3 regions of the Furfurilactobacillus rossiae genome follow, and region 3 is predicted to be linked to each of the others. Evidence: predicted binding sites of a transcription regulator. Region 3 holds the regulator's gene; each other region holds the start of a gene.

Region 1 (3,284 bases), 470 kb from region 3:
TATCGGACGCAGCACTGTTCGTTAAAACGATCCGTTTTACCGGCCGTTTGAAATTAGTCAGTGCCCAACTCAAAGTGTGCAAGTATTTAACTGTCGCCATCCCTGAAGTTAGGTACACAGCGTCGATACCGGCCGTGGCCTCAGCCATGAATAGACCATCGTCAGCCGCACCAACCAGAATTTCAAAACGTGCGCGTACCTGCTTCGATAAGCTGTGGGGATGCATCGTGGTCAAACGCAAGCGATCCGCAGGTTGAGCTGCAGCCATTGCCGAAATCAACGTTTGTGTACTCTGCTGATCCGCATTGATAAATAGAATGTTTGCCATGGTACACCCTCCTTTGAAACAGTTAATGCCCATTGATAATTGCTATATGGACATTATAACCGTTTTTTCATAAAAAGGATATACCAAATCTTAAAAATAAACTTTTTAAGTTGTACGCGTTTTATTTATCATCAGTTACAAATGTTTTTATACAGGCATTTAGTTAAGCCAGTAAAACAATTTACCGGTTATCAATATGATATATACCAATATTGTGAAAAGATACTTTACAAATTGATGAATCCCATATACAAATAGGCTTTTCGCATCATTTGGAATGTCGCTTTGTTGAAACCATTTCTACTAATCGATTGTCTTAAAACGATCTTCATCGTCCATATAATCTTTATCGTCAGGTGTACTTTCGATCGACCCAAATGGCATTTCACTGCGTAAGCGCCAGCTACTTGGTAAATCAAAAGCTTTGGCGATACTTTCGTCAATAAGCGGATTGTAGTGCTGCACCGATGCACCTAAATTGTTCTCGGCCAATGCAGTCCAAGCGGCAAATTGACTATTACCAATATGTTGTTCAGACCAGTCGTAGAAATTATCAGCATACAGTGGGAAACCATCTTCCAATTCCTTAACTTTATCCATATCGGTAAACCACAGAATCGTCCCAAATCCAGCCTTAAACTGCTGTTCAACCTTTTGCTTGCTGCCTTCAAATGCTTCCGCAGGCGCAACCTTTTTCAGTTCGTCTAACACAATGTCCCAAACCTTCTCGTGAGCGTCGCCAAAAGCGAAAACCACACGCGTTGTTTGACTATTAAAAGCGGACGGTGACTCCTTGATTACATCCTTAAGCATCGCAGTGATATCTTCTTGCGACTGATCCACCTTTTTACCCAAGTTGTAAATTGATCGACGTTGCTTCATCAAGCTTAAAAGTTCTGTTTCCATGTCATCGTCCTCCAAAGTTTTGTCATTGTTTTCTATAACGGGGTTTACTATATCGCACTTACGAAAAGTAAGCAACAATATTTTCAATTATTTTCACCTTGTATATTGCTTCACATTATTTACCAAACATGCGAAAATAACGGTGTAGTAGCAACCTAAACCAATGGAGGTTATGAAAATGGCAAATCGTTTAACGGATAAAGTTGCAATTATCACAGGTGGAACCAAGGGTATTGGACTGGCAACCGCTGCCGCTTTTTTGCGAGAAGGCGCGAAAGTCGTTATCACCTCGCGTAATGAGGATGACGGTAAAACGGCACTTGATGGTCTAAACGGCGGTGACAACGCCCTTTATATGCAACAAGATGCTTCTAATGAAGCTCGCTTTAAAGAAGTTATTGACGATACCGTTGCTAAGTTTGGTAAGCTTGATATCATTGTCAACAATGCCGGTATCGCCATTGCGAAAGATGTTGAGCACACCACAGCTGATGAATGGCATCAATTGCTGGGAATTAACTTGGACGGTGTTTTCTACGGTACGAAGTACGGCATGATTGCAATGAAGGACCACGGCGGCTCTATTATCAACATGTCCTCCATCGAAGGCTTCATCGGTGACCCACTATTAGCTGCTTACAATGCATCTAAAGGTGGCGTTCGCTTATTCAGCAAGTCTGCAGCGTTGTATGCCGCAAAACAAGGCTACGGCGTACGCGTCAACACTGTGCATCCTGGGTACATCAAGACACCGTTAGTGGAAGCCCAACCAGGAATGGAAGAAGCTCAAACAAAATTAACACCAGTTGGTCACATCGGTGAACCTGATGATATTGCAAACATCTGTGTTTACCTCGCCTCCGACGAATCTAAGTTCGCTACCGGATCAGAATTTGTCGTCGACGGTGGCTACACTGCTCAATAAAATAGACTTTACGTTCACTCTTACGCGTATTATAAAAAGCCCAATTCCGACAAATTGGGCTTTTAGCATTTCATTGATTAAATTAATCTGAAACTGGTTCGTTTGCGATTTCTGTACCAGCGTCAGGACCTGCATTAAGGCTCACAATTCGGTCAACGGAAATGACAACCGCTGCAATTAAATCAGGCAATTGATTGTCCACTGCATACTGATGAGCCGCCTCAAATACGGGACCATCTTTATAGATTGTTGCATACCCTTCAACACGCAACCCAATCTTACCTGGATAAGGATGAACGGCAACGGCTATCTTATGGTTTGCCTGCAAATTGTGCCAAGCCTGGCGTCCAGTTTCCTCGTTATAGATTAAATGTTCATCGTCCATGACTCTTAACGTACCCTTTGGACCAATTTGTGGATTTCCATCCTCGTCAACGGTCGCAATAAACGGAAACGCTTGTGAAATCAAATCTTTCATTTCGGATGTCAACTTTGCCATACTGAAACCTCCTCAAACTTAATTGAATCCAGTATATAAGACATCACATCGTCGCGCTATTTTTCTGTTCTTTAGTAGCGATCCTTTATTATTTCCCCTGTTCGCGCATAATAATCATTGCTAATCCAATACCGGTCAACAGGCCGAAGGATTCATTTACCGTGACCGAAAACGCATCTGCGTTATCAATTTGCTGCCGCATACTAACTACCGGTGTTTGATCAGCCGAACGAGTTATCTGAAAGCTGGCATTGCCAAGCCCGGCCTTCAACTGATAGCGTTCATTCTTCACGTTGATGAGATAACCGTTTTGAAAATTATGGGTCACCACCAATGCCACCGGCTGATGGTTGATCTCCAAACGGTATTTACCACTCAATAAATGTGTCTTCGACTCGACCGTTAACGTCATTCCTTCCACGGTGAGTTCGTCATGAATTGGCATTGCCACAGCCCAGCCAAAGAATTGGTTCCACAAATTCGTCCAACCGTGATTTTTAACACGGCCCAATTCGTGACCATCTTCATTGGTAAGTAAAAAACGTTTACCACGACCTGCATTAGCAATCAGGTGTGTGGTTAATCCACTTGTCATTTATATTATCCCCAAAATTTTTAAATTCGTG
Region 2 (3,284 bases), 1.1 Mb from region 3:
TTGAGTGGAACCTAACTGTAAAGCAAATGCTGAACCAACGGTGTGTCCGGAAGTCCCTAAACCAAGCCCAGTCCCAATTGGATCTGAGTTCAAACGGAAGACTTTAACAAGCCAGCCACCCAATGCGTAAATAATAACCGCATTCAGGATACATGCCATCGCCGTTACGGCAGCGTTACCACCGACAGCTGTTGAAATTGGTAACGCAATCGCAGTCGTTGCAGCTTGTGGCAACATGGACGCAATCCCGACGTTGCTGAGACCGAATAGTTTGGAAATACCGAAGATGACAAACAGTGAGACGAATGCCCCAACAATCAGTGACAACAGAATTTCCAACCAGAACTTTTTGACAATATCGTTACGTTTGTACAACGGAACGGCAAACGCAATCGTTGCTGGGTTTAAGAACCAGAAGATAATGTCACCACCGGGCTTGTAAGCCGTGGTGTAGAACTTAGCTGTGTCCATGCCCAACATTTTGGCCATGATAACCAACACGATGATCCCAAGGACCATCCCAACAAATAATGGCTGAAATAAGAAGAACCCGTTAAATTTCTTGAATAACCATTGGCCCAATAAATATACAGCGATGGACAAGAAGATTCCGAAGAATGGTGTCGCAAAGTAAGCCAGTGGTCCTTTAATGACCGGTGCCGCAGCAGCCGCTAAAATTGAAACCGACATAAAGCAATCCTCCTTTTACTTTTGATCATCCTGATTAACAGTTGCATCGCCGTGGAACCAGTGAACCCGGATCCAGATAAAGAGCCGCGCGGTGTAAGCCACAACAACCAGCAATACGATAGTGGATAGAATAATAACAATAACTAACTTCCAGCCTTCGTTTTGAAGGATACCAAGCGTACCTGCTAATTGAATACCAGAAGGAACAAAAAGGAAACCAATGAGACTGATCATAAAGCTACCGAAGGAATCAACCCACTCTACTTTAATAATTTTGAACGTCAATGCTAAGTAGAGTAATACCAGCCCAATAACCGGCGTTGGTAATGGGAACTTTGGAAAAGTCTTTGCAACAAACTCAGAAATGAGCCAGGAAATAAATAGTACCGTGGCATAAATACCGATTTGAACCAGAATGGGCGCATCTTTTTTAGTTGATGTCGCCGTCTTAGATTTATTATTTTCTGCCATGACAAACGTCCTTTCCAATATTGTGAATAGTGTCACTAGTGACGGCAAAGATTGCCGTACCAGCACTTTCTAACAGTTAAAGTGTAGTCGCCAATTCACAAAAAAACGTGATTCACTTGTCAAACGCACATTTTTCCAGCTGAAATACCCTGCTCGGGAAGTGATTTACTACCAGACATTTGTTAACTTACTTCACTAAGTTCACGATTGTTCAATCCAAGCTCATACACCTGTTTTGGGTAAACAAAAAAGCACTCGTCTAGTTGCGAATGCTTTGAAAATAACAGTTTTTATGCCGTTCCATTGACCAGAAACGCCGTTCCATGGGGACCGGTCTCAGCCTCCAAAACCAGGAGTCTTTAACCTTGATTATGAGCCGAAGTACACGTCTCATAAGTCATCCCGCAACACTAAGCGGCCAAGTTCCCGCCGCTAAATGTTGCCGACACGGAACTATGTTTCTAGTCAACTCCACTACTGTAACAGGCAAACATTTTGCCACCATCTTACTGTTAGATATTAAAAGATATGCATATGAAGCTAACTACTATATAGCATAGCTGGAGGGCGTCAACATTGATACCGAGCCGTGAAGGTGTTGTTAATCCGAATGCTTCTCTCGGATTTACAACACGGACGGTCGCATAGACTCGGAACTTCACGAGGCTGTGCGGCGAGGTGAAAGACTCCGAACTTGGGAGGCTCGAACCGGTCCCAAGGCGAGCGTGTCAATGTTGACAACCGCAAGTGGCATACAGAATGCTTACATATTCAATCGATCTTTCATCGACTTAACAAAGGAACGGCTGACCGGCACCTTGTCGCCGTTGGTCAGCTTAATTTGATAGGTGTGGTTAAACCACGGTTCGACCTCAGAAATGGCGGTGATATTAACGACAATACTGCGATGTACCTGCATAAACTGATCTTCAGACAATCGTGTCATCAGCCAGCTTAACGTCTGGTGCGTGTGGAAGCGACCCTCATTGGTCGTCAATATTAGCTCACCATTTTCAACGAAGCCAGCGAGAATGTCCCCCTGCTTAAGAACACGTGTCTTTTCGTTTTCGGTTATTGAAATCATCCCCAGTTGCTTACGCGGCTTGGTTTTGGCAACTGGATTGGCTTCTTCACGAAGCTGAAGCACCTCGTCAACTCTTGATAACGCCTGATTGATTCGTTGTTGCTCAAATGGTTTAAGCACGTAATCGACCGCATTGATGTTAAATGCACGAACCGCATAATCATCATAGGCAGTTGCCACGACCACTAACGGTGGATTCGCTAACTGATCAAGTTTGTTCGCCAAATCAAAACCGTTTTCGTTGTTCAAAGAAATATCGAGAAAAACGAGGTCACTGGGAGTAGTTAATAATTGTGTCAACGCCTGGCTAATTGATTCTGCTTGAGACACCTGATCAACCAGTGAATTCTGCTTAAGCAAGTATTCTAGCTCGTTACGCGCGAGCGGTTCATCATCAACGATTAAGACTTTCATGAATTGCCTCCTGCTTATTTGGAATTGTTAAACTTACCGTCGTGCCAGTCGAAGATGTTTTAAAATGTAGCTGACTGTTTGGACCATAAAGCCCCACCAGCCGCGCATTCAAGTTTTCCAACGCTGTACCACTACCATTCGTAGAAGTTACCACTTGATGACCAAGTTGCGGTAAAACATCTTGGTCAATCCCGAAACCATTATCGCTGACACTAATCTCAGTCGCATAGCGCTGGGCTTCAACTTTTACCCACACCCGATTACCGTATCGTCGATCATCAAACGCATGTCGAATCGCGTTTTCAACCAACACTTGAATGGTAAACGGTGGAATCAATACTTCATCATCCGATGGCGTATCAAACGTAATATCGTATTTATCTGGAAATCGCGTTTGTTCCAGCGATAGGTATGCATCAACATGTTCGCGTTCCTGCCGCAATGGTATTTCCGTTTGACGGACACCTTGCAGGTTTGTTCGGAAGTACGTCGATAATTGCAATAACAGAGTGCGTGCCTTGTCAGCATCCGTTCGCATCAACGCAGATATCGTATTGATTGCATTAAAGAAGAAGTGAGGATTGACTTGAGCTTGTAAGGACTTAATTTCGGCATCCTTGACGAG
Region 3 (3,284 bases):
CCTCAAAATCGTGTTGCGTTTGGTCGTAAGCATTTAGCAAACGTTTGTAAGCGTCACTTTGATGATCAGCAGTGGGATCGGCAATTTGCTGTTCCAATTCGCGCAGTTGTCGTTCTTGTTGCTGCTGGGTGGCAAAAACCGTCAGCATTTCATCCCACACAGTGTTGTCTGAATCGAGTCCGGCATCTTGTGGCAAATATCCGATGGTCATGCCTTTGGCAACCGATATCGTACCTTCGTCGGGATCATTAATACCAGCGATAATCTTAAGCAAGGTGGACTTGCCGGCGCCATTTCGACCAACCAGCCCCACGCGGCCGTGGTCTTCAATTGTCATGGAAACATGTTCAAACAATGTGTCCGCACCAAAACGGCGGGCGACCTGTTGAACCTGAAGAACTAACATATGCGTACTCCTTCATTTGAATTAGTTAAACACTATTTTAGCATGTTCGGTGCGGCGACACTATGTTGAGCTGGCAGTGAGCAGAAAACACACATTTGAAATGGTCAGAAGTGCCACAGATTGTGAAGAATGATATTTTCGTCGTTGTGATTAAGCTAACAAGACCGCCTGTTTTACCTTTTTTGAAACAGGTATAAAAGCTTCTGTAGTTGCTAGTTTTACCCCGGCATTTTACGAAATGCCCTTGCCAGTTTGTGAAATGCCCGAAGACTGGTATGAAATATGCTTCACAATAACCGTCCTTATGCTATAATTTACGTATAGTTTATTTTCACAAACAAATGTAGGATTAAAAGGAGTGAACCGCTGTGGCTGAACAACGAATTCCACGCGCGACAGCAAAAAGGCTGCCGATTTATTACCGTTACTTAAATATTTTACTGGATGCGGATAAAACGCGCGTTTCGTCCACTGAGCTGTCTGAGGCTGTTAAAGTCGATTCAGCGACGATTCGCCGTGATTTCTCTTACTTTGGCGCATTGGGCAAACGTGGTTATGGGTACGATGTGCCTAAACTGATCGAATTCTTTAAAAAGATTCTCAATCAGGATCAATTGACTAATGTCGCATTGGTCGGGGTTGGTAATCTTGGGCATGCGTTGCTCAACTTTAATTTTCATCAAAACAGTAATGTTCGAATCAGTGCTGCGTTTGATGTTAATGACAATATCGTCAACACGGTTCAAAGTGGTGTCCCGATTTATCCGTTGTCAGAAATGGGTAAACAATTGCGTGATCAACAGATCGCCATTGCAATTATTACGGTGCCAGAAAACACGGCGCAAGAGGTCACTGATGAACTGGCAAAGGCCGATGTACGTGGAATCTTGAACTTTACGCCACGACGGTTGTCTGTTCCTGATACCATTCGGGTTCAAAATGTTGATTTGACCAATGAGCTTCAAACCTTAATTTATTTTATTGATAATTATGGTGAGTTGTTAGGCGGGAACGAAAAGTCTCAGGATTAATTAGAAAACTGAATTATTGCTTCTTGAATAGGCGTTTGGGTGTTAGTCAGACAAAAATGGTTTGACTGATTCTCCAAACGCCTTTTGTGATGCGGTTTCTAAGACAGCTGACAAACTTTTTGACTAAGTTTGACCAAAACACTTGCATTCATAAACGGGCATGGTTATTATAGAGCATGTTGTTAGCACTTAACGTGTAAGAGTGCTAAAAGCATTCAATTTCAACGAAATTATTGGAGGGATTAACGTGTTAAAACCATTAGGAGATCGCGTTATTTTACAGGCTGCTGAAGAAGAAGAACAAACTGTTGGCGGCATTGTGCTTGCCAGCAACGCTCAAGAAAAGCCAACCACTGGGAAGGTTATCTCAGTTGGTGAAGGCCGCGTCTTAGACAATGGTACAAAGGTTGCACCATCTGTTAAGGAAGGCGACACCGTTATGTTTGATAAGTACGCCGGCACAGCAGTATCGTACGAGGGCAATGATTACCTCGTTCTCCATGAAAAAGACATTGTCGCAGTTGTGGACTAGTTAAAGTTTACAGTACGTTTGAACAATAAAAGAAAATCACAATAAATTACAGTTGAGGTGGAAATTCACAATGGCTAAAGATTTAAAGTTTTCTGAAGATGCCCGCAGCGCAATGCTTGCCGGTGTTGATAAATTAGCAAACACAGTTAAAACGACCCTTGGACCTAAAGGCCGCAACGTTGTTTTGGAACAAAGTTATGGTTCACCTACCATCACTAACGATGGTGTCACAATTGCCAAAGCGGTTGAATTGTCAGACCACTTTGAAAATATGGGTGCTAAGCTAGTTGCTGAAGTTGCTTCCAAGACCAACGACATCGCTGGTGATGGCACAACGACTGCTACTGTTTTAACCCAATCCATCGTTAACGAAGGGATGAAGAACGTTACCGCTGGTGCTAACCCTGTTGGTATCCGGACTGGGATTGAAAAAGCAACGTCTGCCGCTGTCGATGCTTTGCACAAGATGAGCCACGATGTTAAGACTAAGTCTGATATTGCACAAATTGCGTCAATTTCAGCCGCTGATCCAGAAGTTGGTAAGTTAATTGCTGACGCTATGGAAAAGGTTGGTAACGATGGTGTTATTACCATTGAAGAATCCAAGGGAATTGAAACAACTTCTGATGTCGTTGAAGGGATGCAGTTTGACCGTGGATACATGAGTCAATACATGGTTACTGACAATGACAAGATGGAAGCTGACTTGGACAACCCTTACATCTTGATTACAGATAAGAAGATTGCCAACATTCAAGACATTTTGCCATTGTTGCAATCTGTTGTTGAACAAGGCCGTGCATTACTTATCATTGCTGATGATATTACTGGTGAAGCTTTACCAACGCTTGTTTTGAACAAGATGCGTGGGACATTCAATGTTGTTGCTGTTAAGGCACCTGGTTTTGGTGACCGTCGTAAGGCACAACTTGAAGATATTGCTGCTTTGACAGGTGGTACTGTTATCACTGATGACCTTGGTCTGAACCTGAAGGACACAACTGTTGATCAGTTGGGTCAAGCTGGTAAGATCACGATCACTAAGGACAACACAACCATTGTTGAAGGTGCTGGCGACAAGGCTGCTGTTGACGAACGTGTTGCAAACATCAAGTCTGAATTAGAAGCAACAACTTCTGACTTCGACAAGGAAAAGTTGCAAGAACGTTTGGCTAAGTTATCAGGCGGTGTTGCACGGATTAACGTCGGTGCTGCTACTGAAACCGAATTGAAAGAACGCCGTTACCGGATTGAAGATGCCTTGAACGCAACGCGTGCCGCTGTTGAAGAAGGCTTTGTATCAGGTGGTGGTACT

The links. The regulator Rex, encoded in region 3, represses fermentation and respiration genes when NADH is low (regulators of the CRP and FNR family bind a similar motif). The targets are predictions, from matches to a motif close to TTGTGAANTANTTCACAA.
Region 1: LROSL1_RS07855 (NADP-dependent (R)-specific alcohol dehydrogenase) is a predicted target of Rex. The motif match lies at 1,333-1,350, and genes of this name have one in related genera.
Region 2: LROSL1_RS02190 (CidA/LrgA family protein) is a predicted target of Rex. The motif match lies at 1,182-1,199, and genes of this name have one in related genera.

The regions. Positions count from the first base shown of each region.
Region 1 covers NZ_CP040586.1:1,647,279-1,650,562, forward strand. Annotated here, with positions in the region: gene LROSL1_RS07845 (hypothetical protein) at 1-328, opposite strand, end outside; gene LROSL1_RS07850 (nitroreductase family protein) at 632-1,234, opposite strand; gene LROSL1_RS07855 (NADP-dependent (R)-specific alcohol dehydrogenase) at 1,413-2,159, shown strand; gene LROSL1_RS07860 (pyridoxamine 5'-phosphate oxidase family protein) at 2,242-2,658, opposite strand; gene LROSL1_RS07865 (hypothetical protein) at 2,747-3,253, opposite strand.
Region 2 covers NZ_CP040586.1:475,983-479,266, reverse strand. Annotated here, with positions in the region: gene lrgB (antiholin-like protein LrgB) at 1-690, opposite strand, end outside; gene LROSL1_RS02190 (CidA/LrgA family protein) at 706-1,161, opposite strand; gene LROSL1_RS02185 (LytTR family transcriptional regulator DNA-binding domain-containing protein) at 1,925-2,659, opposite strand; gene LROSL1_RS02180 (sensor histidine kinase) at 2,640-3,284, opposite strand, start outside.
Region 3 covers NZ_CP040586.1:2,112,311-2,115,594, reverse strand. Annotated here, with positions in the region: gene LROSL1_RS10245 (ABC-F family ATP-binding cassette domain-containing protein) at 1-406, opposite strand, end outside; gene LROSL1_RS10240 (redox-sensing transcriptional repressor Rex) at 775-1,437, shown strand; gene groES (co-chaperone GroES) at 1,685-1,969, shown strand; gene groL (chaperonin GroEL) at 2,040-3,284, shown strand, end outside.